3 regions of the Halomonas sp. AOP43-A1-21 genome follow, and region 3 is predicted to be linked to each of the others. Evidence: predicted binding sites of a transcription regulator. Region 3 holds the regulator's gene; each other region holds the start of a gene.

Region 1 (5,681 bases), on a different contig from region 3:
ACGCTCGAAAGTAACTCGATCAATCCCTGAGTAGCCTTTGGCCAGCAGCGCGCCAGCTTCCCTGGCAGCTTTCTTAACGGTATCCGCTAATAAGTGTGTGTCCTCATGCATACAGATAGCCTTTTAGAGATAAGTTAACAACCCCGGTCGTAATTGCTTAACAAGCCGCCCTGATAGTCGCCATCTAATCCCCCGTGCGCAGGCCGGTTGCGCTGTTAAACGGATGCAGCGCTTCGCGGGTGACATAAAAGCGTAGCGTTTCGCCCTCCTTGACCGGGGGCTGGCCGCTTACCCGAATCACGGTGGGCTGGTCGCTGTCGGCGAGCCGCACGTAAAGATGGCTTTCGGCGCCCGCCGCTTCAAACAGTTCAAGCGTGGAGTCGACCACCAGGTGCGGTGTATCGGGTGGCGAAAGGCGCATATCGTCCGGGCGAATGCCGACCGTGTCGGTCTCGGCGGGAAGATCGTTTAACAGGTCATGGGTGCCGCGCGTTTGCAGGTATTCAAGCGGTACCATGTTCATCGCAGGCGAACCGATAAAACCCGCCACGAACATCGATGCAGGGCGCGCGTAGATCTCCATGGGCGTGCCCACCTGTTCGATTTTGCCAGCGCTAAGCACCACCAGACGATCACCCAGCGTCATCGCTTCTAACTGGTCGTGGGTCACGTAGAGGCTGGTGGTCTTCAAGCGGCGCTGAAGCTGCTTGATCTCCACGCGCATTTGCACGCGCAGCTTGGCATCCAGGTTAGAGAGCGGTTCGTCGAACAAAAAGGCTGCGGGCTCACGTACCAACGCCCGACCCATGGCGACGCGCTGGCGCTGGCCGCCGGAGAGCTTGCGCGGTTTGCGCGCAAGAAAATCCTCAATTTCGAGCATTTTGGCCGCTTTGCGCACCCGTTCTTCGATCTCGGGTTTTTTAAAGCCGCGGTTTTTCAGCCCATACGCGAGGTTGTTGTACACCGTCATGTGCGGGTAGAGCGCGTAGTTCTGAAACACCATGGCGATATCGCGCTCTGCGGGTTCGAGATTGTTGACGACCCGGTCGCCAATCTTGAGCGTACCGTCGGTAATCGTTTCAAGCCCGGCCACCATGCGTAACAGCGTGGATTTGCCGCAGCCCGAAGGGCCTACCAGCACCACGAACTCGCCGTCTTCAATCGCAAGGTCGATGCCTTTAACGGCATGGACGTCGCCTGAGTAGGTTTTTCTAAGCCCTTCCAAGGTAATGCTAGCCATCTTATTTCTCCGTCTCGGTCAGGCCTTTCACGAACAGTTTTTGCATAAACAGCACTACTAATACCGGCGGCAGCATGGCAAGCGTGACGGTCGCCATGATGAGATTCCAGGCGGGCACCCGGTCGGACGAGGCCATCAGGCGCTTGATACCCAGCACAATGGTGTAGAAGTCTTCGTCGGTGGTGACCAGCAGTGGCCACAGGTATTGCACCCAGCCGTAAATAAACATGATCACGAACAGCGCGGCGATATTGGTGATCGATATCGGCAGCAATATGTCCTTGAAGAACTTCATCGGGCCGGCGCCATCCACTCGGCTGGCTTCCATCAGCTCTTCAGGCACAGTCATGAAGAACTGGCGGAACAGGAAGGTCGCGGTAGCGGAGGCAATCAGTGGAAGCGTTAGCCCCGCATAGGAGTTCAGCATGCCCAGGTTGGCAACGACCGCGTAGGTGGGGATGATGCGAACTTCGACCGGCAGCATCAGGGTGATGAAGATGATCCAGAACGCCAGCATGCGAAACGGGAAGCGGAAATAGACAATCGCAAAGGCGGAGATAATCGAAATGGCGATCTTGCCGATCGCAATCGTCAGCGCCATGATCAGCGAGTTACCCAGCATCAGCCAGACCGGCGGTGTGCCGCCCACCTGCCAGCCGGAGCTGAGCATCTGCCGGTAGGATGCAAACATGTTGTCGCCGGGGAGCAGCGGCAACACCCCGCGCACAAAGGCGCTGGATTCGTGGGTTGAGGCGATAAATGCCACGTACACCGGAAATGCCACCACCAGCACGCCTGCAATCAGCACCAGGTGGGTCAGAATATTGAGAAAAGGTCTTCTTTCAACCATGTTTATTTCCTTAACGCACTAGTAGTTGACCCGGCGTTCCACGTACCGGAACTGGATAAACGTCAGGATAATCACGATGCCCATCAGCATGACCGACTGAGCGGATGAGGAGCCAATATTCAATCCCGCGACACCGTCGGTGTAGACCTTGTAGACCAGCGTCATGGTGGCTTGGCCTGGCCCGCCCGCGGTAGTGGCATCAATCACCCCGAAGGTGTCGAACATCACGTAGTTGATGTTGATGATCAGCAAAAAGAAGGTGGTGGGTGATAGAAGCGGGAGCACGATGGTCCAGAAGCGCTTGAAGGGGCCCGCGCCATCAATAGCCGCTGCCTCCATGAGCGACTGCGGCACAGATTGAAGCCCTGCCAGGAAAAACAAAAAGTTATAGGAGATCTGCTTCCAGGCCGCGGCAATGGTGATCAATATCATTGCCTGGGTGCCTGAAACGCGGTGGTTCCAACTGATACCGAACCAGTCGAGCAGATGCGGCAGAAGGCCGATGGTGGGGTTGAACAAAAACCACCACAGCACGCCCGCTACCACTGGAGCAACCGCGTAGGGCCATACCAAAAGCGTGGTGTAAAACTTGGCGCTACGCAGCACACGGTTAACGCAAACGGCGAGTAAAAGCGCCAGGCTCATGGAAAGCACCGTCACCGAGATGGAAAAAATCGCGGTGCGCCCCAGCGCATTCAGGTAGCTGGGGTCGGCCAGAATGCGTGCATAGTTCTCCATGCCGACAAACGTTGTTTTAAAGCCGAACGCATCGGTACGCTCGAAGCTGGATTTAACCGCCTGGCTTGCCGGCCAGATAAAAAACACCAGCGTAATCGCCAGCTGTGGTGCTAACAGTAAGAAAGGGAGCCACCGATTTTGATAGGTGGAACGTTTGGTCTGCATGGCACATCCTGTCGTACGGGCGTTGGTGCGGCTGGCCGCAGTGGTCAGCTGCCAGGAAGTAAGCCATCCCATAGGCCCCCGGTGAGCTGGGCGTATGGGATGGCTCCTATAGCAAACCCCGGCTATAAAAGCCGGGGTTGTTTACAAGTAACGAGAAGGGCTTAGTTATTGGCAGCCTCAAAGTCGCGCAGGATCTGGTTGCCGCGGCTTACCGCATCATCCAGGGCTTGCTGGCCGCTCTTATCGCCAGCCAGTACGGCCTGGAACTCTTCATCCAGAACCATGCGCACTTGCGGATAGTTACCAAAACGCAGGCCTTTGGAGTTTTCCGTCGGCTCGTTTAAGTTGATCTGCTCGATAGCAATATCCGCGCCCGGGTTTTCGTCGTAGTAACCCTGCTCCTGGCTCAGCTCATAAGCGGCGGTGGTAATCGGCAGGTAGCCGGTGCCCTGGTGCCACTCGGCCTGCACTTCGGGAAGCGACAGGTACTCGAGGAACTCGGCAACGCCGGTGTACTCGTCGTCTTCGTGGCCTGAAAGCACCCACAGAGTCGCGCCACCGATGATCGAGTTCTGCGGTGCGCCGTCTACGTCGTCATAAACAGGCAGCATGCCAAAGCCTACGTCGAAGTCGGAGTTAGCCAGCACGTCGGCGCGTGATGCGGACGAGTTCATGTACATCGCGCAGTCGCTTGCATAGAACGAAGGTGCCGCGTCCGGGCCGTTGGCTGGGCCTGCGTAGTTGTAGACGCCGCTATCAGACCACTCTTTCAATTGATCCCAGAAGCGCGCCTGCACGTCGCCGTTAAAGGCAAACTCGGTATCCAGACCGCCGAAGCCGTTTTCTTTGGTGCCGATAGGCTGATTGTGCAGTGCCGAGAAGTTCTCAAGGCCCACCCAGTTGGCCGCATAGGCCATGGTGAAGCCACAAGAGGCCGCGCCTTCATCGACAATCTGCTGGCCCATCTCACCCATTTCTTGCCAAGTGGTCGGCGGCGTTTCAGGGTCGAGGCCAGCGGCTTCGAAGACGTCCTTGTTGTAGTAAAGAATCGGTGTGGACGAGTTGAACGGCATAGAGAGCATGTTGCCGTTGGTGTCGGTGTAGTAACCGGTCACCACGGGCAGATAATCGGCCGGGTCAAAGGTGTTGCCGTGCTCTTCCATCAGTTCATAAACAGGGTAGATAGCGCCTTGGGCGGCCATCATGGTGCCGGTGCCCACTTCGTAAATCTGTACGATGTGAGGCTGCTCGCCTGCGCGGAAGGCGGCAATGGTGTTAACCATGGTCTGTTCGTATTCGCCCCGGTAGGAAGGCGTGACACGATACTCATCCTGGGTGGCATTGAAGTCTTCAGCAAGCGCGCTCAAGCGCTCGCCCAGCTCGCCGCCCATGGAGTGCCACCAGGTGATCTCGGTAGCGGCGTGGGCAGAAACACTCAGAGTAGTCGCAGCGATACCGGCAGATAACGCGCGTAACATAAAACGAGACATAAGAGCTCCTTTTGAGCCTGACATAAGCCAGGTGGCACAGTGCGTTTGTTAAGGTTTTTGGATGCACTGAACAGTAGTCAGTGTAGATGACATTTTGATGACTGCTAAGTTAACTGGGTATGACCACGTTCAACTTTGGCAGTAGGCGCACGAGGAAGCCGGTGATAGGGTTAGACGAAGTGTATAACCAGCGAGAATCATATGAGTGACGCAATAGCGCTATTGACTAAACTGGTCTCCTTCGATACCACCTCCCGGGGCTCCAACCTGGCGCTGATCGAGTTTGTCGAAGGCTATCTTGAAGAGTATGGCATTGCCTCTGAGCGGGTAATGAGCCCCTGCGGTACCAAGGCGAACCTGATCGCCCGCGTAGGCCCCGACGCGCCAGGTGGGGTGATGCTTTCCGGCCATACCGACGTGGTGCCGGTGGAAGGCCAGCCCTGGTCGACCGATCCTTTTGGCTTGCATGACGGCCAGGACGGTAAGCTTTACGGGCGTGGCACCTGCGATATGAAGGGATTTATTGCCTGTGCACTCGCCATGGTGCCCACGTGGATGAAAGCGCCTTTGCAGCAGCCTATCTATTTTGGCTTTTCCTACGACGAGGAGATTGGCTGTGTGGGGGCGCCTGCGTTGATCAAGCGCTTCTATGAGCGCTACTCCACCACGGCGCATGTGATTGTCGGTGAGCCGACCAGCATGCAGCCGGTGGTCGCCCAAAAAGGCGCAACTAACCTGCGCACGACGGTCATCGGGCGCGAGGCGCATAGTAGTCAGGTCAATCAGGGCACATCGGCGATTCATGTGGCGGCACGCCTGGTCACCTTTATTGAAGACACCATGACAGTCCTGGTGGATGAAGGGTGTGTCGATGAAGCGTTCAACGTACCCCACACCAGTTTGCACGTTGGCAGGATCAAGGGTGGCACCGCGATCAACATTATGGCGCGGGAGTGTCAGTTTGAGTGGGAGATTCGTCATCTACCCACCGAGACGTTCGAAGAGGTGTTCGCTCGTTTTGAGACGTATGCCGACACGTTAAGTGCCGAGCTAAAGGCACGTGGCAAGCAAGTGGAAATTGTGACCGAACCACTGAATGTGACAGTGCCGGGGCTGGCCGACCGAGATAATCACGCAGTGTTGCGCTTGGCCAAAGACCACCTGCCCGATGCCTGCTGCAACCACGCAGTAGCCTACG
Region 2 (12,727 bases), on a different contig from region 3:
CCTGCTATTACCGAGTGAGGAAACACAGGAGTTCGACGATGCCGCGATCCAGGATGACTCGCTGCGGCTGCTGTTTACCTGCTGCCACCCAAGCTTGAGCCTAGAAGCACGCCTTGCGCTGACGCTGCGCGAAATGTGCGGGTTAACCACTGAGCAGGTTGCCAGCGCCCTATTAATCAAACCTTCAACCGTGGCACAGCGCATCGTACGGGCAAAACGCAAGATTCGCGATGCGCATATTCCCTATGCGGTACCTGCGTCGGAGACATTGCCCCAACGCTTGCCGGACGTCCTCCAGATTATCTACCTGGTCTTCAACGAAGGTTATTCAAGCAGTAGCGGTGCGTCGGTGGTCGATATCAGTCTGACCCGCGAAGCGCTACGTCTGGGTGAGGAACTGGCAGCGCTACTGCCACAGGGAGAAGTCTTTGGGCTGATGGCACTTATGCTGCTTACCAATGCCCGCCGGGATGCGCGCCAGGATAACCAAGGCGAGCTCGTCACGCTGGAGGCGCAGGATAGAGGCCTATGGCACCAGGCGGAAATTTGTACGGGTATCGAGTGGCTCGAACACGCACTAGCCCTCACCCCTCTTGGCTTTTATACCCTTCAAGCCTCAATTGCCGCCGTACACGCCCAAGCCCTTCGCCCCGAACATACCGACTGGGCGCGGATTGTCAGGCTGTATGACGCTTTATGCCGCTATTATCCATCGCCTGTTCTGACCTTGAATCGCGCGGTGGCCGTTGCCATGCATGACTCTCCAGCAACTGGGTTGAGCCTGCTCGATGAGCTAGCTCATCATCCTCAACTCTCTCGTTATTATCTATTACATGCGGCCCAAGCAGATTTGCTACGTCGGCAGGGTAACGATGACGCCGCGCGCGATGCCTACCAAAAGGCCCTGACATTAACTACTCAAGAGCCGGAAAAACGCTTTTTGCTCAGCAAATTGGCCGAACTTTAATCAGCGCTATAAAAAATATTACCAAAAGGTTATGAAAAATAGTTCGCAGGCCTGTCGATTTGGGGGCACGTCAAACGACTAGAGGGTGTCGACCATCACAATAAAAGAGACTCTCAATGAAATTCATGCTGATACGGCGTGCCGACGCCACGACCGAAAATGGTGCGCTACCGTCGCAGGAAATGCTTGCCGCCATGGCCGATTACAACGAGCGCATGATGCAGGCAGGCGTACTCGTGAGCGGCAACGGCTTACACCCGACAAGCGATGGCTGCCTGATCCAGTTCCATAACGGAACTCCCACTATCCTCCCCGGCCCTCTGTCTCCAGCCAGTGAACGTATTGCTGGTTATAGCGTGCTGGAGGCACCTTCTCTTGATGTCGCTTTGGGGTGGGCACAGCAGTGGCCAACCCTGGATGCCGACGGCAACGTGACCCTTGAGTTAAGGCGCTACTTCACGCTTGAGGAATTTGAGCCGGGTGCGGGCCTGGATAAGCATCACAGCCATGCCCGCGTACCCGATGTCATGAATGTGCATGTCGCCTTCCCTGGCACCTGCCGGGAGGCCATGCGGTTCTATTCTGACGTGCTCGGCGGCCAGATAGAGTGTTTGATGACCTACGCGGAAACCCCAGCGGCAGAGCATGTATCACCTTCTCTGCATGACCGCATCATCCACGCTTCGCTGAACCTGCGTGGTCGTCGCTTGATGGGCGCCGACATGACGCCTGAACAGTACATGCCACCACAAGGCGTGCAGATTCAGCTGGAGTATCAGGAGATCGAGCAAGCCTCCCTAACCTTTGCACGCCTCACCGAAGGCGGAGAGGTAATCATGCCTTTTGAATCAACGTTCTGGTCTGCGGGATTTGGCATGGCCACTGACTGCTTTGGCGTGCAGTGGATGATCAATGTGTCGGCGGATAGTTGTCTTTCTACTGAAGGAGAGACGCCATGAAATACGCGGCCTTAGTGTATTACCAAGAGCAGCTCATCAATGCCATGAGCGAGCAGGCGTGGCATGACCTTAATCAGGAGTGTATTGCGGGCGTCGAGCGTTTAAGCGCTCAAGGCAATTACCTGGCCGGTGAAGCGCTGCAACCGATAGACACCGCGACCACTGTACGTGTACGCGATGGCGAGACAGTAATTACCGACGGGCCGTTTGCGGAAACCAAAGAACAGCTGGCCGGTTTTTACCTGCTCGAAGCACGTGACTTGAACGAGGCGCTACAGCTAGCCAGCCGCATCCCACCTGCGAGACTCGGCAGCATTGAAGTACGCCCCATTCGAGAACTCCCACCCAAAACCCAGCCAGGAGAATCATCATGAGCACTACTACTCAACGCTATATTGATGGCTTCGTTGCGGCCGTGCCCACGGCCAATAAAGAAATCTTCATTGAGCACGCCCGTGATGCTGCCGTGGTTTTCAAAGAGTATGGCGCCCTGCGGGTAGTTGAGTGCTGGGGTGAGGATATCCCTGAAGGGGAAGTCACCTCTTATTCCATGGCCGTTAAGCGTAAGGATAACGAAACCATTATCTTCTCATGGATCGAATGGACCTCCCGCGCCGTGCGCGACGAGGCGATGCCCAAGGTCATGGAAGACCCTCGCTTACAGCCGGACGTCAACCCCATGCCGTTTGATGGCAAGCGAGCGATATTCGGCAGTTTTGCCACGCTTATAGACGAGTGAGTGACCAGGCTTCTGCCTGGTGTTCACTACTCTGAATAAGGGCCGCCTCTACGTAACGTCCAGGCGGCCCTTTATTCACATTTAATGTTGGCGAGCCTGGTCAGTGATACGCCCTTCAACCTGATAATCCACGTCACCTAACGAAACCATATGGTCACGTAGCATTTCCCAATCGGTATTACCGACGATGGTGCTGCGCCCATTTTCATAGGCGGCCTCTAGTGCCGTATGGCTATCGCCACCGGCTGCAGTAAAGTGATTGGTGGCAATGGTGTAGGTACTTTCAGGGTCTACCGACTGCAAGGTGCCGTTCTGCGTCACCTTCAGGCTCACAACGCGCTCACCGACGGGCTGGCGGCTGTCATATACCAGCTCGGTACCTTCGGACACTTGCAGGAAACCACCGCTTTCATCAGGGGTGTTTGCCAGCCCGATCTCGAACGTTTCCAGAAGCTCCGCGCCCGTCACGCTCACCAGCGCCAAGCGATTGCCAAACGGCTGCACGGCAACCAGCTCACCCACACTCACATCACCCTGGGCGATGGGCTCACGAATACCGCCACTATTTTGAATGGCCAGCACGGTCTCCGGGTTCACTCGGCGGGCGGCAGCAAGCTGACCATCGGCGATCAGATTGCCAAGCGCCGTTTCATTGGCGCGCACGCTTTGTTCATCGCCATTGCCGTGGCGCGGGTTGGGAAGCGGCGTATTCAGGTGGGCGCCCACTTGGGTATCGCGCACTGCTTCAATTCGTGCGGTGTAAGGCTCAAGCATCTCAAGCGCTTGGGCATCGGGCTCGAAATCATCGGTGGTCAGCAGTTCGCCACTAGCATCCTGCACCACGCCCTTGTCATCAAAGGTGACCTGCATGACGCCCAGGTACTTGCCGTACTCGTTCGCCTGGCCAATAACGGTGGGCGCTTTAGGCTCGCCCAAATCGTTTTCATCCACCGTAACGGGCGACTCCAAGCGCGTATGGCTGTGCCCACCGATGATCACGTCCACCCCGTCCACATGCTGGGCAAGCAATAGGTCGTTGCCCATACTTGGGTCGCTGTCAAAACCCAGGTGAGTAAGCGCGACGATCTTGTTAACGCCTTGAGCTTCAAACGCTTCCACCATCGCCTCGGCCGCCGCTCGGTAATCGCCAAGGGTGACGTTACCGGGGCTGGAGACGGTCTCGCTGCCTTGCGTGCTTAGTCCGAAAATACCGATTCGCTCGCCACCTTGCTCTACCACAATGCCGTCGTACAGGTGGCCAGGCTTAGGCTGCTGTTCGGGCTCGACGCTGATCGAATCACCGAGTAGATCGGCAAACTCGGGTGAGGTAGAGAAATCCAGGTTCGCGCCCACAATAGGGAAATCAGCGGCGGCAAAGAAAGCCGCTAATGCTTGATGGCCCTCTTCCGGGTCGCCCAGGTCGAACTCATGGTTGCCCGGCACGAATGCGTCATAGCCCATCAGGTTCATGAACTCGACGGCGTCCTGGCCCTGGTATTCGGTGAAATAGAGCGTACCCGAAAAGATATCTCCCGCGTCCAGCAACAGGCCGTCGCCAAACCGCTCACGAGCTTCAGCCAGGGCGGTGATCAGTTGAGGATAGCTGTCGGTACGCCCGTGCAGGTCGTTGGTGTGAAAAATGGTCAGCGTGTAGGGCGCGGCATACGCTGAGGTAGTCAGCAGCCCAGTAGCTATCCCTAGCGCAATACCGTGAGAAATAAAACGCATCAGCATGGTTCCTTTTATAAAGTGTTGTAGCAGAACGATAGCGTGCCCTAGACGCCTGACAAATGGATGACGGCGTTATCGCACACCACTGTAGCGCACTCATCTTACTTAGCGGTATGCGATGGCAAAATAGCCTGCTTTCGCCTGTTGATAGAAAAACGCCTTACTCAACACTACCACGGCAGTAATTCCCCATTGCTGTGCCAAAAGCTGCCGCTATTTTCCTGCGTCAGCATTTTGATACAGGCAGCAATGCCCGTGGCGGCTTCCTGAGGGCTGATCATCCCGCCGAAGTTAACCATGCGCGTTTTTACATAGCCTGGGTGTATTTGCGCCACGGCAATACCGCGTGGCTTAAGGTCCATAGCCAGGGATTTTCCAAACGCGTTTAGCGCCGCTTTGGATGCGCGGTAACCGTAGCGCCCACCGGAGTCGTTATCGGCAATCGATCCCATACGGCTGGTGATGTTGGTAATCTTACTGCCGTCCTGCATCAACGGTAGCAACGCTTCACATACCCGTAGGGGCGCATAGGCATTGATTTCCATCTGCTCACGGATGCTGTCGAAATCCAGCTGGCCTAACGATTCATCGCGCAAGAGGCCGGCGTTGTTGATCAATAATTCCAGCCGTAGACCATCAAGCGCCTGTGCCAAACGCTCAACATCCTCGGCCCGGGTCACGTCGATACCTTCAATAATGCGGTCAGCCACGCGCTCAAGCTCGTCTGATGATTGGCGGCAAACGCCGATCACCTGCCAATCTTCATCTCTGTAGTGGGCTGCCAATGCCAGCCCGACGCCTCGGTTGGCGCCGGTAATCAGTACGGTGGGTTGGGTCTGTGTGTTTTCCATGTTTTTTCTCCAAGCGCTGTTGGGGTAAATGCTGTTGGGGTAAATGCTGTAGAGATAAATAAAAGCCGTTGGCTATAAACGTAGCGTGCTGGCTTTGAAAGAGAAGCGCAAAACCCGTGCTTAACTTAGGTTTAAAACCAGAAACTGAGCTTGTACAAGCTCAAGGCGCTTAACTACCTTTGAAGCAAGACGTTAAAACCCGCGAAGAGGAGGCAGCGTCAGGATAAAAACAAGGGGCCCATGGAGGAGTACCCACATGAACCGACCGTGCACGATTACGTTTGATGATAAAAAATTAACCGGCAACGCCGATGAGCCACTGATCGATTTTCTTGAAAACCATGGCATCTCCTTGCCCAATGTTTGCTACCACCCTTCTCTAGGCGCTATTGAAACGTGCGATACCTGCTGGGTCGAGGTTAACGGTGAAATGCAACGTGGCTGCGCGCTGCGTACCCAAGAAGGCCTTAATATTTCAAGCCGCAGCGCCCAAGCCACGGCCGCCCGTCATGAAGGCATGGACCGCCTGCTGGCCAAACATGAGCTTTACTGTACCGTGTGCGAAAATAACAATGGCGACTGCCGGGTGCATAACGCCTTGGTCGAGATGGATATTCCCATCCAGCGCTATGAATTCCAGCCCAAGCCCTATCCAAAAGATACCTCCAGCCCGTTTTATACCTACGACCCGGACCAGTGCATTCTGTGTGGCCAGTGTGTCGAGGCGTGCCAGAACGTCGAGGTCAACGAAACACTAAGCATTGATTACGCTAGTGAAAATCCGCGCGTACTGTGGGATGGCGGTAAAGAGATCAACGACTCAAGCTGCGTTCACTGTGGCCACTGCGTCACGGTCTGCCCGTGTAATGCGCTGCAGGAAAACACCATGTATGGGCAGACAGGCCCGCTTACCGCCCTGCCCTGGTCGCTTAAGCGACCGATGATCGACGTCGTCAAAGAGGTCGAAAATACCACCAGCGCCAAACCCATCACCGGTATTTCAGAGCTTGACGCCACTTGGCGCCAGCCGGGCATCAAACGCACTAAAACGGTATGCACCTACTGCGGTGTTGGCTGCTCATTTGAGATGTGGACCCGTGATCGCAAGATTCTCAAGGTTCAGCCCACCCCAGACGCCCCGGCTAACGGTATTTCCACCTGCATCAAGGGCAAATTTGCCTGGGACTTCGTTAACAGTGAAAAACGCCTCACGACGCCGCTGATTCGGGAAAACGGTCAGTTTCGTGAAGCCAGCTGGGACGAAGCGCTGGACTTGGTGGCGCGCCGGTTGTTAAACGTGCGCGATATCCACGGCCCACAGAGCGTTGGCTTTATCGGTTCCAGTAAAGCCAGTAACGAAGAGGCTTACCTGACGCAGAAGATTGCCCGGCTGATCATTGGCACCAATAGCGTGGATAACTCATCCCGCTACTGCCAGAACCCGGCCACCAAAGGGCTTTTCCGCACCGTGGGCTATGGTGGCGACGCCGGCACCATCAAGGATATCGAACAGGCGGAAGTGGTCGTACTGGTAGGCAGCAATACCGCCGAAAACCATCCGGTGATTGCCTCGCGCATCAAGTCTTCGCAGAAGCTGCACGGCCAAAAGCTGGTAGTGTTCGACCCACGCAAACACGAAATGGCCGAGCGGGCGAATCTGTTTATGCGCCCTAATGCCAGCACCGACCTGATCTGGGCCTCGGCACTGTCGCGCTATATGTTCGATAACGACTTGGCCGACTATGAATTTCTTGAGCGCCGGGTCAATAACGTCGATGAATACCGTGAATCGCTGGCGCCGTTTACGCTTGATTTCGCCGAGCAGAAAACCGGCATTCCCAAGCAGCAGCTGATTGAGGCCGCGGAATTAATCGGCAGGGCAAAAAGTGTCTGCCTTTTATGGGCCATGGGAATTACGCAGCATAGCCACGGCTCGGATACCAGCACCGCGCTTTCCAACCTGCTGCTGGTCACGGGTAACTACGGCAAACCGGGTACTGGCGGCTACCCCATGCGCGGCCATAACAATGTGCAGGGCGCCAGCGACTTTGGCTGCCTGCGCAATATGTACCCAGGCTATGAAAAGGTTACCAACGAGGATGCCCGCACGCGGTGGGCCAAAGGCTGGGGCGTCAAGCCTGAACAGCTTTCTGATGAAATCGGTTACGGCAACTTCCTGATGGTGCAAGCCGCCGCCGAGGACAAGCTCAAGGCCATGTATATCATTGGCGAGGAAACGGCCTTCTCCGACGCCGATACCCATAATGTCCACTCCGCGTTTGAAAGCCTCGACTTTATGGTCGTGCAGGATATGTTTTTAAGCCGTACCGCTGAGTTTGCTGACGTGGTGCTGCCCGCCTGCCCCAGCGTCGAGAAAGACGGTACCTTCGTGAATACCGAGCGACGCATTCAGCGCTTCTACCAGGTGCTTGATCCCCTAGGCGATAGCCGTCCCGACTGGCGTATCCTGACAGACCTTGCCGCGCGCATGGGCCACGATTGGGGCTACGCACACCCTTCAGAGATCATGGCGGAGTGCGCATCGATATCTCCCATGTTCGCGGGGGTCAGCTACGAGCGCCTGGAAGGCTGGAAGTCGCTGCAATGGCCGGTTGCCGAAGACGGTACCGATACGCCGCTGCTGTATACCGATGGTTTTCACACCGAGGATGGTAAGGCCAACCTGTTTGTTCTTGAGTGGAAAGAGCCTTTTGAAGCCGCCGATGAAGAATATGATCTCATGCTCAATAACGGCCGCCTGCTGGAGCACTTTCAAGGCTCTAACCAGACCGGGCGTTCACAAGGCATCTGGGATCAGGTGCCCGGCAGTTTTGTCGAGGTAAGCCCGGAGCTTGCGGCCGAGCGTAATATTCAAGACGGTACCTGGGTGCGTATTACGTCACGCCGGGATAGCCGTGAGTTTCCCGCCCTGGTGACCGAGCGCGTTGCGGGCAAGGGGCTCTACCTGCCGATTCACTTTGGCAAACCGGGCGTTAATGCGTTAACCGGCGAGCATACTGACCCAGACGTGCAAACCCCTGCCTACAAGGAAACGGCCGTTAAGCTTGAAGTGCTCGACAAGCGCAGTGAATCACCCCTTCCCAGCACCAACTACCGCTTTGGGAAGCGCACACCTAATGAGGGCGTCGCCGTCGAGGTGAAGTGGGCTAACGAGGACTATACGTTGCCGCCTGCCCAGCAAACCAATCCGAGGAAAATGTAATGGCCGAACGAATTTCCTACGACGTACCGCCACCCAACATCGGCCCGGATGCCCAGGAAGAGCTCGATAGGCTTGTACAAACGCTGCATGAGCATGGTCTGCTTCGGTTTGCCAATGATGTGGTTGCGTCTAATCATGAGCTGATGCGTATTGTGGTAGACGGCTTAAATAAACCAGGCTCGCTTAATGCCATTCAAAATCTCTCAGTGATCGCCATGACGCTTGCGACGCTACCGCCGGATCGTTTTTATCAGGTGATGTCTGCACTTAAAGAGGGAATTGAGCAGGTCGGCAACCATCGCCATGATGAAGCGGAGGACCATTCCCATAAAGGTAAGAGTAGAGAGAAGGATCAAGAGAAGGACAGCGCCCCCGGCATCACCGGTATTTATCGCATGCTCAATGACGACGAGCTGTGGTATGCCATCAAACCGATTTTGGCGGGCCTGCGCGCTTTTTCCGAGCGGCTTGACAGGCCGGTAGACAAACCGGTCACCGATTTCACCGGCAAGCCTACCGAAGGTCCATGAGAACGATGAATCAAATCAGCACCTCAGCAAACACGCTGCCAGGAAGAGGGCTATGTTTTTGACATATCCCGCTGATTTTCTAGGCTTACAGGTATACGTGATCTAAGACTTTAGATTAACGACACATTCGGTCAACAGGGAAGCTATCGAAATGAAATACCGTCCATTAGGAAATTCAGGCTTATTGGTATCTGAAATCGTGCTGGGTACCGTCCCGTTCGGGGGAAGTGGAGGCTTTGAAAAGGCGGCCAGCGTCGATGTAGAAGGCGCGCGACGCCAGATTGATATGGCGATTGATGCTGGGGTTAACCTGATTGATACCGCCGACCTTTACTCCATGGGCGAGGCGGAAGAAATTGTAGGCAAGGCGCTAGGAAACAAGCGTCAGGACATTATTCTGGCCTCCAAGGCGCGCAGCCCGTTGGGCGACAACCCCAACCACAGCGGTTTTTCACGCTATCACTTAATCAATGCTTGTGAAGCCAGCCTGAAACGCCTGGGTACTGACCATATTGACCTATACCAGATGCACAACTGGGACGGCGTAACACCGGTTGAGGAAATGCTGTATGCCTTGGATCATCTGGTACAAAGCGGCAAAATCCGCTACTACGGCACGTCTAACTTTACCGGTTGGCAGATGATGAAAACCATCGGCAAGGCCGAACTGCATAATCTGGTAAAACCCATCAGCCAGCAGATTTACTACACGCCGGAATCCCGCGAGGCCGAGTATGAGCTGATGCCGCTGGCTATCGACCAGAACATTGGCACGCTGGTATGGGCGCCGCTAGGTGAAGGCTTGTTCAATGGCAAGGTGCGCCGTGGTCAGAAAGCGCCCGAAGGCACTCGCCAGGGCAATGGCTGGCCCGAGCCCTATGTGCATGATATGGAGCGGGCCTACGATATTATCGAGCTGCTAGCTGAGATTGGTGAAGCGCACAACGCCTCTATTCCGCGCACTTGCCTTGCCTGGCTGAAAGACCGCCCCGGTGTGACCTCGTTGATTGTCGGCGCGCGCAACGAAGAGCATCTGAAAGATGACCTGGCCGCGGCAGAGCTTACGTTAAGCCAGAAAGAGATTGATCGCCTGGAAGCCGCCACGCGCCCCGCACCGCTTTACCCTTACTGGCACCGCGTTGTGGCCGGCATGGACCGCATTGATAAGGCCGAACAGCCGTTTATCGATAACTACCGTAAAACCATTGATAACCGGGATGACGAGCGCTAAAGGTAAGCTACCGGCGAAGATGCTCCGCCGGTAATGGATCGTTACTACGTTAAAAACATGCCAAAAAGTCGGTATGAGACTACCCATACCGACTCAAGATCGAAGTAAAGCTTAAAGCAGTAACGAACCTACACTAGCCATTAAAAGTGGTAACGAGCACCTAGCGCGTAATACAGGTCTTCGTCGTAATCGTTAACGGCATCGAGATTCCTGTCGTTAAGCTCCAGGAACATATCGAAGTTTTTGGTCAGCTGGTACATCGAGCCTAGTGCCCAGGCGTTACGGTCGCTGTCAGCAGCGTCTACTTCGATGTTGTAGTAGTCGGCGAAGAATTTCCACGAATCGTAAATATAAGTGGCACCTACACCAATTTTATCAAAACCGCCGCCATAGACGTCGTTATCATCACGTGTTTCATAACCTACACGTGCAGAAAGAGAATCGTTAATAACGAAAGCTGCCGTCGCGCCGAAAAGCGTTTCACCGTTACCACCACCACGAACGGTATCTTCAACATAACCCAGCGCTAAACGAGCCGGACCTGCTTCATAAACTACGCCGCCCTGTGTAGCAATGACGCTACCTTCACCAGTTTGTTCAGCTTCTGTCAAGCCGCGCTCAGAGAAGTGTTTGGCAGAAATTACGGCCTGGAAACCGTTTATTTTGGGCGTTTTATAGCCGATTGAATCGCCACGTGCCTGCAAGCCGCCGCCTGCAAACTCATAGCCGCGCTCAACGTAAACGTCGAACGGGGTCATCACGTAATTATCATAAAAGCTGTTGTAGTTACCTGCCATAAAGGTACCGAACTGCTGGCTTTCTAATCCCAGGTAACTATTACGAACTTCATCAAAACCGGGACGGCTGCGCTCATCACTATTGAAACGCCACTCAACGCGAGCAAAAGCGCGCAGGTCGGTAGTGATCTGATGGCCAGCGGTAATACGCAGGCGTGAACCAAAGTTGCGGAACTCTTCGCCGTTATCCTTACCATCTTTAACACCGCCACCCTCAAAGCCCATGGCGATACGGCCGTAAATATCAAGCGTAGTGCCGTCTTGATCGTACACCATAGCGGCTTGTGCTGCAGAGGCGCCTAATAAACTGCAAACTGCTAACGCCAGTGTCGTTTTCTTGAACATGTTCGATCCCGTTGAAGTAGTCATATATTTTTTTAATAAAAGACTTTAAAAAGAGTGGAGGTCGTTTAACGCCTCAACGCAGCAGATAGTAGTAGGTATATATTTCATTTATTTTAAAGTTTTAATATTTTATAATAACTTATGACTAGTATTTAATATTTAACAAAATCTACTTTAAAGAGTAACAAAGGTTTGTCATGACGATTTATTAATTATTATTTGCAAAAGTGTCATCGCTTATTCACCCCCTTGACTTGGCAGTGTCACTGTCCCCGACCACACTAAGTTAAAATGTGATTAAGGGACGGATCGCTTATGCGGCTTTGTATCGTTAGCGAAACATGGTCACCGGAGATTAACGGTGTTGCCCATACCTTGAGCCGCTTGCACCAAGAGCTCAGCCGACAGGGTGTTTTTGTTGATGTTATTCGCCCAAAACCGCGTTCCGAGGGAAAGGCGCCAAACGTACAGCATGAGCTTCAGGTTAACCGCTTGGCCGTACCGGGTTACGCGGAGGTGCAAGTCGGTTTAACAAGGCCTACCACGCTGCGCCGCTTTTGGAGCCAGCACCGCCCAGACGTTATCTATCTGGCGACCCAAGGCCCACTTGGCTGGGCAGCACGCCAAGCCGCACGCCAGTTAAATATTCCGCTGGTGGCAGGCTGGCATACCAACTTTGATCATTACTGTCATGATTACGGCGTGCCCTGGCTGGCGTCAGCGACGCGTCGCTACCTGCGCTATTTCCATAATGGCTGCGAACTCACCCTGGTACCTACCCAGCTACAGGCAGACGCTTTAAGCCAACAGGGCATTCGTAACGTTCACGTGATGTCGCGGGGAATTGAGGGGGAGCGTTTCTCACCCGCGTATCGCGATACCGCCCTGCGCCAGCAGTGGGGTGTGGGCGCTCACCAACCTGTTGCGCTTTACGTGGGCCGTCTGGCCCTGGAGAAAAACCTCACGCTGCTTCAAGAAACCTTACAAGCCATGCGCGAGGTACGCCCCGATATGGCCCAGGTCATTGTGGGCGATGGCCCAGCGCGAGCTCAGCTTGAAAAAGCCCTGCCTGAGGCACACTTCACCGGGTTTGTGGAGAAACATGAGCTGGCTCGCCATTACGCCAGTGCTGACCTGTTTGTCTTTCCTTCACTGTCGGAGACCTGGGGTAATGTGGTCGCCGAGGCAATGGCCAGCGGCCTTGCCGTAGTGGCTTATCGGCACGCGGCAAGCGCTGAGTTGATTCAAAATGGCCATAACGGTATTACCGTTACCCCTGACGACAGGGAAGCGTTTCAACAGGCGGCTGTCGAGCTTTGCCAACACCCCGCCGACTACGCGCGTATAGGCCGTG
Region 3 (12,727 bases):
ACCGAGTTCGCCTTCCGCAACGCCCAGGCGCTTGAAACACTGGTGGATGAGCACGGTGTTGAGCTGCGCGAGTTCCCAGAGGATGTGATCCAGGCGCTTTATGAGTCATCGCAGCAAGTGATTCAGAATCAGGTCGAAAACGACGAAGACTCGCGCCGCGTTTATGAGTCCTACTCTGCCTTCCAGAAGGTTATTCGTCCGTTCAGTGATATCGGCGAATATGCCTATCTGAAAGGCCGCGATAAAGTGGGCGGCTAAGCGTTATCGACTGATGACGTTTGGATAAAAATGTTTGCATGAACCAGGGGCGCTTCGGCGCCCCTGATCGTTATAACGGATGATGGTTAAAACGGATAATAGCTAGACAGAATATTAGCTGTGAACGGCGCGAATACGCCCATTGTCGTCCAGTGCCACCATAACAAATAGCGCTTCGGTCACCTTTTGGCGCTCTTCAAGACGTCGTCCCAGAGGCGGGCGCACCCAAACTTCCACATCAATTTTAATCGAGCTGTGGCCAATCTCTTTTACTTGGGTATAAATGCTCACCATCGAGCCAACACGTACTGGGCTTAAAAAGTCCATCGACTCAATCGCCACTGTCGATGTTCGCCCGCCTGCTTCACGCCCTGCCGCCAGTTCTGCCGCCTGATCCATATGATTGACCAGCCACCCGCCCGAAATATCGCCGTAAAGGTTGGTATCCTGTCGAGAAGCCAGTAATTTTAGGGTGAGCTGTCCTTGAGGCGCGGGGACATCGTCCAGGTCGGTTTCTAAAAGTGTCATTAGTTGGTCGCTTAATAAGGTTATTGTTGTGCTAGTGCTGCATTGCAATATAAAAACGCTAGTTAATCATAAGAGGAAACTCGTTTGAAGCGTATCGGTTTATCGTCGGGCAAGAAGCCGCGTCTGCGTTTAACGCTCGCCATGGCGCTAATGCTATGCGCATCAGCGGTCTGGGGGCAACCTCAACCGATTAGCGGCACGCTGGGCGTTATTGGCTCTGACACCATGGCCGGGCTAATGTTGCGCTGGGGCGAGTCACTCACCGCCCGCTACCCTGAGGTTAACCTGCAGTTTCAAGCCACCGGGTCGGCCAGCGTCCCCCCCGCATTAACGGCAGGTACTACCCGGTTGGGGCTTATGTCACGCCCGATGTATGCTGGCGAACGTCAGGCGTTTATCGACCGATATGGCTATCCGCCGCTGGAACTCAAAGTGGCGAAGGACGCACTGATTCTGGTCGTGCACCGGCATAACCCGTTAGGAGCCATCACGCGTAAGCAGGCCGACGCTATTTTCTCCACTGACCAGACGTGTGGTGCCGAAGCTCCAATAAGACGCTGGGACGAATTGGCCACCACACGTGACTGGCCGTATGGAAGCATCGCCCTGCATGGGCGTAATTTAGCCTCGGGCACCCATGGGCTATTTCAGGCCGAGGTGCTTTGCGGCGGCAATTTCAGGCCTGATATCAGCGAACATCCTGGCTCCTCAGCGGTGGTTGCCGCAGTGGGAGAGTCTCCCAACGCCATGGGCTATGCAGGCTATAACCACCTGACGCCGATGGTTCATGCGCTAAGCCTAATTACCCAGGAAGGCGCTGAAATCGCGCCTAGTGAGCAGGCCATTCAGCGCAGCGAGTACCCGCTATCGCGCGACCTGTACCTGTACGTTAACTTACCGCCCGGCGATTCGCTACCACCGGCTGACCAAGCCCTGCTAGCACTTATTTTATCCGAGGAAGGCCAGCGCATTGCCCGCGCAGCGGGGTTTGTGCCGCTTCCCGATAACGATATAGATGCTCAGCGTACCTGGTAGGTAACTATCATCTAATTGTCATAAAAATGACTTAGAGTAAGGAGAATTCACCATGCAAACCCTCTTCATGACGGCCCCGGCTCTCTTATGATGTTGATATGACCCCACCTCGCGCTGCTGTTTCTCGCCAGCCACTACGCCAGTTAAAAAACCGTATAGCCACCGGTCTGATTACTGCTGGCGGTATTGGTGTATTGCTGGCGATTTTGGCGATCGGCGTGTTTCTCGTTTGGGAAACGTTGCCTCTGCTGGCATGGGATCAAACGTTTGCCTTCAGCAAACTCTCGCCGCTGGCCTGGGGAACGTTAAAAGCCGCTCTGGCTGCCATGCTATTTGCCCTGCCGATAGCCCTGGGAGCCGCGATGTATTCGGCTCTATTTATGTCGGCTCGCCTACGCAGCCGCGTTAAGCCAACACTTGAAATGATGGAAGCGATACCCGGCGTGGTGGTGGGGTTTATTGCCGGTTTAGTGCTTGCCCCTTGGGTTGAGCGTCATCTGGCCAGCACCCTGGCGCTATTGATCTGGTTACCTATCAGCGCGGGCTTGGCAGGTGTCCTCTGGCACATGGCCGCATCGCGCTGGCGTCAGTGGCTGCCCCTTTCATGGGCCGGCCTGTGGCTTTTGCCCTGGCTCGTGTGCATGGTGCTTTTGGCGCTGTGGTTTGCCCCCCTGCTTGAGAAGTTTTTGTTAGGCGGCGACTTGCGCCGCCTGCTCGAGCAGCACTGGGGAATGGATTACGCCACCCGCAATGCGCTGATTGTGGGTATCGCCATGGGGTTTGCCGTTATACCCAGCATCTACGCCCTGGCAGAGGATGCTTTAGCTGATGTGCCAACAAGCTTAATGGAGGGTGCCCAAGCGCTGGGCGCCAGCCGCTGGCAGGCGCTCTGGAAAGTTGCCTTACCGGCTGCTGGCCCCGGCATTTTCTCGGCGGTGATGATTGGCGCGGGGCGTGCTGTCGGGGAAACCATGATTGTGCTGATGGCCAGTGGCAACATGGCGTTGTTGAGTGTCAGTCCTTTTGAAGGCATGCGTTCCATGGCAGCGGCCATTGCCATTGAGCTTCCCGAAGCCTCGCCCGGCGGGCTTACCTACCACCATTTGATACTTGCTGCTCTGGTGCTGTTTATCTTTACGTTTTTGGTTAATACCCTGGCTGAAGTAGTCCGTTCACGCATGCGACGCCGGTATCATAAAGCGGGGCGCCATTAATGAGCCGCTTCTCAAATACACCTCGCCGACGCCTGCTGGACGCGCTTTGGCCATGGTTATGTGCCGCTAGCGTCGCTTTATCACTTTTAATGCTAGCGGCCTTGTTAGCGCTCTTGGTGGTACGCGGATTAGGTCATTTTTGGCCCGCCACGCTTGAAGAAATTACCCTGCGCTCAGGTGCAAGCGTCGCCGGGCAGCCGACCCGCGAGGCCCCGCTACCGCAAGCAGAGGGCTTTGAACGGCTTTACTTTACGGCGAACCGGGACATCGACGGCGTTAGCTGGCGCTGGGTAAATCTGGACGACATCGTCTCACGCAGCACGCCAAGCGACCTGATTCGCCTGGAACGTAACCCGTGGGGTGATTTTATCGGCCGCTTAGCCGGCGTGGAAACGGGCGGGCAGTTGCTCCGTGAAGACCAGGCATGGCGTTATCTAACTCAGGCGCTCGCCCTGCCCCAGGCGGAACGCCCTGATGCCGAGCTTCTGCTAGTAACCACCGATGGCCAGACACTGCGTCAATCACTGAGCGGTGTCAGCCAGGCGCTGGCGCCTAACGCCATGTCCTGGTGGCAGAAAATGCACACCTGGAGCCGAAACGTCTGGCAGTTCTTGAGCCAGGGTCCACGTGCCGCCAATACGGGCGGCGGTGTCTGGCCGGCTATTTTTGGCACCGTACTGATGGTCATCTTAATGTCGGTGATCGTGACGCCTTTTGGGGTGCTAGCGGCCATCTATCTCAATGAAATCGCCCACCAGAACCGCCTTACCCGCTTGGTACGTATTGGAGTACGTAATCTGGCCGGCGTACCATCGATTGTGTATGGCGTGTTTGGCCTGGGCGTTTTCGTATACGGCATTGGCGGCACGCTTGATAGCTGGTTTTTCAGCGATACGTTGCCCTCACCGACCTTCGGCACCGGCGGCCTTTTGTGGGCATCTTTAACCCTGGCATTGTTAACGCTACCGGTCGTGATTGTGGCGACCGAAGAGGGGCTGGCACGTATTCCTGATGCTCAGCGTGAAGGGGCGGTGGCACTAGGCGCCACGCGCCTGGAAATGCTGGTGCGCATTGTCCTGCCCATGGCCATACCCGCCATGCTGACCGGGGTTATCCTCGCGGTTGCCCGTGCGGCCGGCGAAGTGGCGCCACTGATGCTGGTGGGCGTCGCCAAGCTGGCCCCGCAAATGCCCGTGGACGGTGAATTCCCTTATTTACATCTAGAGCGCAAGTTCATGCATCTTGGCTATCATCTATTTGACACCGCCTTTCATGGCGAGGATGTACAGGCTGCTATGCCACTGGTGTACGCCACGGCACTTCTTTTAGTGCTCATTGTGCTGGTGCTTAATCTTACTGCCATATTTCTGCGTCATTATTTTAGGCGCCAACGAGGAAGCGAATGCTAGCGTCATTAGATTCAGCCACAGCCTCTCAGGCGCCGGTGACGCACTTTTCGTCCGAGCACAGCGCCCTGAGCATCAACCAGTTTACCCTTGCTTATGCGGGGAAATCGGCCCTGCGCGACTTAACGCTTAGCATACCGCGCCACCGGGTAACGGCATTTATTGGCCCGTCAGGCTGTGGCAAGTCCACCCTGCTGCGCGCCATTAACCGGCTGCACGATCTTAATGAGAGCGTGGCGCACAGTGGGAATATTCAGCTTGAAGGGCAGGATATCTACGCCCCGCAGATGAACGTGACCGAGCTGCGCCGCCGAGTGGGGATGGTGTTTCAAACCCCTAACCCGTTTCCCATGTCGATTTATGAAAACGTGGCCTTTGGCTTGCGTTTACAACACCGCCTGCCCAAACGGCAGCGTGATGACATCATCGAGTGGGCGCTTACCTCAGCGGCGCTGTGGGACGAAGTAAAGGATCGCCTTCACCGCTCAGCCTGGCAGCTTTCAGGCGGCCAGCAGCAGCGTTTGGTGATTGCCCGGACGCTAGCCGTCCAGCCCGATGTACTGCTACTCGATGAGCCAGCATCAGCGCTTGATCCGATTTCAACGTTAAAGATCGAGGAATTGATCCGTAATCTTAAATCGCAGCTTACGCTTGTTCTTGTAACTCACAATATGCAGCAGGCCGCCCGGGTATCCGATTACACCGCTTTTTTACACACTGGAGAACTTGTTGAGTATGGCCCTACCGATCAAGTCTTCACTAACCCGCGCTTACAACGCACCGAAAACTACATCACCGGCCGCATGACTTGAAAACAATAGTCCGGGCCTAACCGACCTTATCTCAGGAGTGCTCAATGGATATTACGAGCGATACCCACAGCCAGCATATCTCACGCCAGTTCAACCAAGAGCTGGAAGAGTTGAAAACCCACCTGATGACCATGGGCGGGCTGGTGGAAAAGCAGGTGCAGGACGCCGTCCACGCGTTGCTTGAAGGTGACACCCGCTTAGCTGAAAAAGTGCGTGACAATGATCGCCAGGTTAATGATCTGCAGCTGCAAATCGATGAAGAGTGCACCCGCGTATTGGCGCGCCGTCAGCCAGCAGCGTCGGATTTACGCTTGGTGCTCGCCGTGATCCGCGCGACCTCGGACCTTGAGCGTATCGGCGATGAGGCGAGTAAAATTGCCCGCAATGCGCTACTGCTCAGCGAAAACAGCAGCCCGGTTCGCGGGTTGATCGAGGTTCGTCATATCAGCGAGCACGTACGCAAAATGCTGCGCGATGCACTGACAGCCTTTGCCCGCTTCGATACCGAGCTGGCCATGCAGGTTGTGCGTGAAGACGAGTCGGTCGATGATGAGTACGGCAGTGCCATGCGCTCGCTAATGACCTTCATGATGGAAGATTCGCGCTCGATTAGCTCCATACTCAGCATCATGTGGGTACTGCGCGCACTGGAGCGCGTTGGTGACCATGCCGACAATCTGGCGGAGTACGTGGTATACCTCGTCAAGGGGCTCGATATTCGCCATAGCGACCTGGACACCGTCGATCAGAAGGTAGCGAAAAAGCCTTGACCCACGAGGCATTTCCTCTTGCAATACGTCTGGGCTGACACCAGCCTGGACGTCTGCGTTTATGAGGAATGAGTGACATGTTGGATGCGATAACAGCGCTTAAGCAGGGCACGCGCCTGGTCTATCAAAAGGGTCTGCGGCGATATATTTTCCTGCCTATCCTCGTCAATATCCTTGTTTATGGCGCCATGTTAGGCGTTGTGGTCAATCGCTTTTCCGGCTGGCTGGATCACTGGATGAGCCTGGTACCTACCTGGCTTGACTGGCTCTCCTGGCTGATCTGGCCGCTTTTCATGATTAGCTTACTCGCCGTGGTGTTTTTTACCTTTACCTTGATCACTCACCTTATCGCGGCACCTTTTTACGGCTTTCTGGCGTCGAAAGTGGAAATTCAGGCAACCGGACGAATTCCGCTGGATGACCGGGGACTGACCAAAACGGCGATTGATGCCGTAGGCCGGGAATTGGTTAAGCTAGGCTATATCGCCCCCCGCGCCATTGCGCTGTTTATTATCAGTTGGATACCGGGACTGAATCTTTTTGCGCCTCTGCTATGGGGGCTATTTTCAGCATGGATCATGGCCATTACTTACTTAGACTATCCCATGGATAATAATAAGGTCGCATTTAAAGATATGCGCCAACGGCTTACCAAGCGCTGGTGGCAAAGCCTTAGCTATGGCGGCTTGGTAACCCTGATCACCTGGATACCACTGGCCAACCTCTTTCTGATACCCGGCGCGGTGGCAGGCGCCGTCTTGATGTGGGACCAACATTACCGCACGGCTCGCGAACTCACGCACCAAGGCTCTGCATAGCCGAGTGGTTAGTTCTGAAACGCAAAAACCCCGCATGAGCGGGGTTTTTTATGCTTGCTAATTTTTCTTACTACCTTTGTTTCTTACCACCCTAGGTTTTTATTAACTTAGAGTAGAAAAGGCTTACCAATCAGTGCTGTCGCCTTCATCGCGCGTTAAATCAGACGCTTTGTAAGAGCTTGTGTTTTGACGGTCACTCTCTTGCTGGCTAGTCGGCGAGTAGTTAGTGTTCATACGATCGCTGTCACCGTGGTTCAGCTCGTTCGCAGAGTAAGTGGCTGACTCAGACGTACGGGTGGACTGTGACTGATGAGTAATCTCACCGACAGAGCGATCTTTGTTTAACTCGATAGAGCTATGCGCAAATGCCAGCGGGCTTGCGATAAGGCCCAAAGAAACACTGAAGATACCTACTTTTTTTACCATTGCTTTAAATAACATGACTTACTCCTGATAACATGAATGCCGCTTATAAGGTTGATAGCTATAGCTAATGCCCAGCTAATCGTCTAGCGGCTATCGCTCTCATCTATCTTTTGCATTAGAAATGCCAACAATGCCATATATAAATATTAGCTTTAAATATCAGGCACATGCTGAATAAACGTTGCACGCAAAACACCGTCGCACAAATAGATAGCACGCTAACGTGTTGCGTAATAATGGCACATGCGCCTTTGTTATTCAACCAAAGTGGCACACTGTGTAGTCGCAGGGCGTATTGTGTTTTAAAAAACTAGGTGGTGAGCCTATTAAAATCAGGCTGGCAGTCACCTAAAGCATCAAAGCAGAGCAACAAATTTCATTTTCAAAAAAAATATTTTTTCCCACAAAAGATTAGACCCCGCCGTGGCAGGGTCTTGATCTCGTAGCTATGGACAATATCTAACGTTAGCTTCCTTTCCTTTTGCGGGACTCCAACCTTGGAATTTACCCTGACTAACGTTCTGATTGTCGCTTGATTCGTTCCTTGAATCAGTGAGCATCCATGCAGTGGGAAATCCTTATCCCATGCTAGCTCTTCCTGAGCATCTATAAAAACATGATGACTTTTATTGCTCAGTCGTTACTGAACTATTCTCTTTGGGTAAATCGTCAGATTCAAAAGAGGTATCGCCACCTGAAGTTTCGCCAGTTGGGCCAGAGCCCATTGCGTCATTATCGGTATGATTGCCAGAGTGCGTGGAACCCATTGCGCCATCGTTATGCGCTGCGTTATCGCCTTCTTCGTGAATCAGATCGTCTTGATCGTAGTCAGAAGAGCCTGCTTGTGTAGAATCGTGTGATTGAGATTCAACCGGCTGCTCATCTGGAGAAATATTACCGCTTGGGTTAGCTGGTTCTTGAGCAAACGCAAATGGGCTTGCCATCAGACCAAATGTTACACCTAAAATACCAGCTTTCTTGAGTAGTTCCTTGGACATCATATTCCGTCTCCTAGATCGCTGTTTAATACCGCATAATTTTAAGGAAGCGCCATCCTGGCTTACCATTTCCTGCGGTAGTCTTCCTTGCTTAAAGTATTGCAGGACCAATGCCAAAAATGACAAAAAAATAAATATTTAATATAAAACAACATCTTACAAAAACACCCACATGCCAAATAGCTTTTCTATTGCCGTTTAAATGGAGCACATACTGGTTAAAAATGGCACATGGGTAACCTTTGACCATAATTGACTGACATCGTGACACACTTGTACAAGGATTATTAAAAGGCAAAAGAAGAGGGCTTTAAAGGACAGCCAATCGAACGGCAGGAAAAACACAGCGGAATAGAGCGCCTTCACCAGGATGTGACTCAACCTGAAGCTGCGCATCATGACGTAACAATACGTGTTTAACGATGGCAAGCCCTAACCCCGTACCGCCCGTGGTGGTGCTGCGGCCTTTATCAACGCGGTAAAAACGCTCGGTTAGCCGGGGGATATGCACAGGATCGATCCCCTGGCCATTATCTTCGATTTCGATACAGGCATCACCGTTCGCCATTGCCATCCAGCGCAGAGTAATCTGGCTACCTGGCGGCGTATAGCGCACGGCATTAAAAGTCAGGTTGGAAATGGCGCTGCGAATTTCCTGCTCACTCCCCACCAACCCCGCATCGTTTTCAATCTCGACACGCACGCTATGCTGGTGGTGCGATAGAGCGAGTGCATCCTGACAAACACTATTCAGAAGGCGCTCAATAGATAGCGGCTGATGATCTTCGCCACCCTGATCAATCTCCAAACGCGACAGCAGCAGCAGATCATTCACCAGATTTTGCATACGCTGGGTCTGCTCCTGCATCTTCTCAATACCCCGGCCTAAGCGGGGCGGAAGCTGGTCGGCCAGATCGCCATAGGTTTCCAGATAGCCCAGAAGAACGGTCAACGGAGTACGCAGTTCGTGGGAAACATTGGCGACGAAATCGCGGCGCATTTGCTCAAGGCGATGTAAACGGGTGATATCCCGCGCCATCACCAAGCGCTCATCGTCACCGTAGAGGGTAATCTGGTATTGCAGGACGCTACGCTCATCAATCGGCGAGGTCAGAGTTAACGGCTCGCTATAATTGCGTGCATTGAAGTAGCTGATAAAGTCTGGGTCGCGCAGTAGATTGGTGATGTGCTGACCACGATCATGCGCTGTCTGCAGGCCCAGCATCTTCGTTGCGGCGCTGTTCCACCACTCAAGATCACCGTGCCGGTCAAGCATGACTACGCTGTCGCGCATAGCCTCAGAGGATTCCTGAATGCGTGCCAGCGTCGCCCGTAATCGTCCCTGGGTGATACGCTGGCTTTTTTGATAGCGATAAAGACGATCAAGCAGATCCCCCCACATGCCACTGGCCGCGGGCGGTTCATTATGCGGATTGAGGGTGAGCCACTGAAAAAGCACGCGTAGCTGACGTAGATGGTAGAACAAGCAGACGGCCAATCCGGCCGACAACCCCAGCCCTGCCGAACCCAATAGCCATCCCAGGCAAACCCCAATGGTCGCTAACCAGGCAATGCGCCACAGCTCACGGCTCCACAGGCGCACAATTACACCCGGGCAGAGAAGCGATAACCGGTACCCCGTACCGTCTGGATCAGGTTCTGATGCACTTCGCCCAATGCTTTACGCAAGCGCCGTATATGGACATCCACGGTGCGCTCCTCAACGTAGACATTGCCGCCCCACACCTGATCGAGCAGTTGGCTGCGTGTGTAAGCCCGCTCCTGGTGGGTCATAAAGAACTGCAGCAGGCGGTATTCGGTAGGTCCCATTTCAAGCGCCTTACCGTGAGCGCTTACGCGGTGGCTAACCGGATCCAGCAGCAGGCCATTGATTTCGATCGGGTCTTCCACGCCGCGTGGCGTGGCGCGACGCAGTACGGCTTTCAGGCGTGCGACCAGCTCGCGCGGTGAAAAAGGTTTGGTAATGTAATCATCCGCCCCCGACTCAAGCCCCTGAATCTTATTATCCTCTTCGCCTTTGGCGGTGAGCATAATAATGGGCAGTTCAGCCGTCGCTTCTTCACGCTTTAGGCGTCTTGCCAGCTCAATACCGCTGGTGCCCGGCATCATCCAATCAAGCAGTAGCAAGTCGGGCTGATGGTCTACCACCAGCGCGTGGGCATCCTGGGCGTTATCCGCTTCAAGCACGCGATAGTCCGCCATTTCCAGCGCTACGGCGATCATCTCGCGGATAGACGCTTCATCATCGACAATCAAAACGGTCTTGGCGGTCATCCCAGGGCCTCACGGTGTTCAAAGAAGGAAATTCAATGACATCTCAGTGACAATAACACCATGACTTGATGACACTTATATGACAAGCATTAATCGCGCTGAGCAGGCTTAGCCCACAACCGGCCATTCGCTAAGCGCAATGCCTGCAAAAATGAGTAGCCCCGCCCAGTGGTTATTCAAAAATGCCTGGAAGCACGGGTCACGCTCACGATGACGAATCAGGCGCTGCTGATGGATAAATGTCGCCGCCATACCGGCAAGCCCCAGCCAGAAAAAGCCGCCTAACCCGACGCGCACGCCGACCCAGGCCAAAAGCGCGAGCGTGGCGATCTGCAACAAGCCAATGATCAGACGATCTGCGTCACCAAAAAGCACTGCCGTTGATTTAATGCCGATTTTCAAATCATCATCACGATCAACCATGGCGTACTGAGTATCGTAGGCCACCGTCCACAGCACGTTGGCAAAAAAAAGTAGCCAGGCATCTAGCGGTACATGCCCTAATACGGCGCCAAACGCCATGGGGATCGCCCAGGAAAAAGCCGCCCCGAGCACCACCTGAGGAAAGTGGGTGTAGCGCTTCATAAACGGATAAATAAACGCCAGTACGACCCCGCCCAGCGATAAGAGCACCGTAAACCAGTTGGTGAGCAGCACTAAAATAAACGCGACCGCCACTAGGCCGATAAACAGCAGCTGGGCTTCGGTTTCACTGATACGTCCGGTTGCCAGCGGGCGATTTTTGGTGCGCTTTACGTGGCCATCAAAATGCCGGTCGGCATAATCGTTCACCACACACCCCGCAGCGCGCATTACATATACACCCGCCACAAAAATAAGCAGTACGTTACGGCCCGGCACACCTTCCGCTGCCACCCAGAGCGCCCACAGGGTCGGCCACATCAATAGCCAAGTACCAATGGGGCGGTCCAGCCGCATCAAGTGTAAAAAATCTGCCAATCGCGCCCACCCGGTTGGCCGCAACAAAGAACGATCCATGCTTACCTCACGAAAAGAAGAGATGCCGAGCAAGCCTACCGCGAAGGCAGGCGAAGATCATTAGCCATAGAGGATAAAAAGTACTCCTGCACGAGCAGTGAAAGCCCGGCGTGCTGAAATACGGAGCGCCGCCCCCAAAGGCTCTCGGCATCCGTTGGGTAAGCAAAGCGTGGAACACAGACGGTGGCCTCAAGCGGGCCGCGGATCAAATCAGGCTGACGAAATAGCCAGCTGCCCAGCGAGCGCTCGCCCAGTTTCTCCAGATGCTGCCCCTTTAACTGCGTCAGAGGCGCCACCGAGCGAGCCACTACCCAGGGCGTATCGCCCACGCAAAGTGCCACCTCACGTAGCCAGGCATAATGACGTAACGCGAGCCCCAAGGCCTGGGCTTCGTCTGGCTGGGGCATGCCGACGCCTTGGCGTAAAAGGCGCACACGAAATGGCCTTTCACTCCCTGCTGCCGTCAGGCGGGCGGTTAACGAATCAGTAGAAGCCACCCACTGCCACCACGAAGCACTCATGGTAGGGCGCAGCGCGGCCACGGGCTGCCAAACAGGGAAAGCGTGTGCTTGCCGAAAAGAGGAAGTCGCCACCGAGTACTCCTGGGCAAAAAAACAGAGCGGGTAGTGTAACATGGTGGTCTTATTGGCTTTTGTTGCACTGACTATTTGGGGATGGCATGCCTGCATCACATACGGTTGATTCCACCAGCGCCCACGCCGAGCTGATCATTATCGGCACGGGAATGGCAGGCATTGGGCTTGCCCGAGCGTTACGCCGTCTGGGCGATCAGCGCAGCATCACGCTGATCAGTGCCGACAGCGGCGATGATTACAGCAAACCGCTTCTCTCGACCGGATTTGCGAAAGGGCTCAAACCCGACCAACTGGCGAGGCAGTCAGCCACCGACCTTGCTGAAGAGCTGAATATCCAGGTCATGGCCTCTACCCCGGTAGAGCAGGTATCTGCAGACACCCAAACGCTTTGGCTTAGCAATGGACAAACGCTGGGCTACGATGCCCTGGTACTTGCCACCGGTGCCGAGCCCCGGGCACCGTTTGCCATTCCAGCAAGTGTGTCCCAGCACTTTTTTGTTATTAACGATCTGGATGACTACCGTCGATTTTACACCGCTCTGCATGAGCGGCCTGCGCGCATTGCCATTATC

What was found. Region 3 encodes PhoB, which activates phosphate uptake and scavenging genes when phosphate is short. Its sites were predicted from a motif close to TGTCATANNNNTGTCANA; they were not measured.
Region 1: a site for PhoB is predicted at 4,569-4,586, ahead of ugpB (sn-glycerol-3-phosphate ABC transporter substrate-binding protein UgpB). Genes of this name have one in related genera too.
Region 2: a site for PhoB is predicted at 4,448-4,465, ahead of ACT3R7_RS11205 (bifunctional metallophosphatase/5'-nucleotidase). Genes of this name have one in related genera too.

The regions. Positions count from the first base shown of each region.
Region 1 is NZ_JBQSWC010000017.1:83,608-89,288, forward strand. It holds gene ACT3R7_RS11230 (inositol monophosphatase family protein) at 1-111, opposite strand, end outside; gene ACT3R7_RS11235 (sn-glycerol-3-phosphate import ATP-binding protein UgpC) at 185-1,240, opposite strand; gene ugpE (sn-glycerol-3-phosphate ABC transporter permease UgpE) at 1,242-2,090, opposite strand; gene ugpA (sn-glycerol-3-phosphate ABC transporter permease UgpA) at 2,109-2,993, opposite strand; gene ugpB (sn-glycerol-3-phosphate ABC transporter substrate-binding protein UgpB) at 3,155-4,483, opposite strand; gene argE (acetylornithine deacetylase) at 4,685-5,681, shown strand, end outside.
Region 2 is NZ_JBQSWC010000017.1:69,716-82,442, reverse strand. It holds gene ACT3R7_RS11225 (RNA polymerase sigma factor) at 1-967, shown strand, start outside; gene ACT3R7_RS11220 (VOC family protein) at 1,084-1,926, shown strand; gene ACT3R7_RS11215 (YciI family protein) at 1,923-2,300, shown strand; gene ACT3R7_RS11210 (DUF1428 domain-containing protein) at 2,297-2,665, shown strand; gene ACT3R7_RS11205 (bifunctional metallophosphatase/5'-nucleotidase) at 2,747-4,393, opposite strand; gene ACT3R7_RS11200 (SDR family oxidoreductase) at 4,567-5,247, opposite strand; gene fdhF (formate dehydrogenase subunit alpha) at 5,504-8,470, shown strand; gene ACT3R7_RS11190 (DUF1641 domain-containing protein) at 8,470-9,000, shown strand; gene ACT3R7_RS11185 (aldo/keto reductase) at 9,152-10,231, shown strand; gene ACT3R7_RS11180 (porin) at 10,372-11,373, opposite strand; gene ACT3R7_RS11175 (glycosyltransferase family 4 protein) at 11,689-12,727, shown strand, end outside.
Region 3 is NZ_JBQSWC010000003.1:154,163-166,889, reverse strand. It holds gene ACT3R7_RS03105 (TRAP transporter substrate-binding protein) at 1-258, shown strand, start outside; gene ACT3R7_RS03100 (acyl-CoA thioesterase) at 373-786, opposite strand; gene ACT3R7_RS03095 (PstS family phosphate ABC transporter substrate-binding protein) at 871-1,821, shown strand; gene ACT3R7_RS03090 (ABC transporter permease subunit) at 1,920-3,035, shown strand; gene pstA (phosphate ABC transporter permease PstA) at 3,035-4,444, shown strand; gene pstB (phosphate ABC transporter ATP-binding protein PstB) at 4,438-5,253, shown strand; gene phoU (phosphate signaling complex protein PhoU) at 5,298-6,023, shown strand; gene cysZ (sulfate transporter CysZ) at 6,101-6,841, shown strand; gene ACT3R7_RS03065 (hypothetical protein) at 6,965-7,282, opposite strand; gene ACT3R7_RS03060 (hypothetical protein) at 7,894-8,268, opposite strand; gene phoR (phosphate regulon sensor histidine kinase PhoR) at 8,576-9,868, opposite strand; gene phoB (phosphate regulon transcriptional regulator PhoB) at 9,871-10,560, opposite strand; gene ubiA (4-hydroxybenzoate octaprenyltransferase) at 10,669-11,559, opposite strand; gene ACT3R7_RS03040 (chorismate--pyruvate lyase family protein) at 11,595-12,152, opposite strand; gene ACT3R7_RS03035 (NAD(P)/FAD-dependent oxidoreductase) at 12,239-12,727, shown strand, end outside.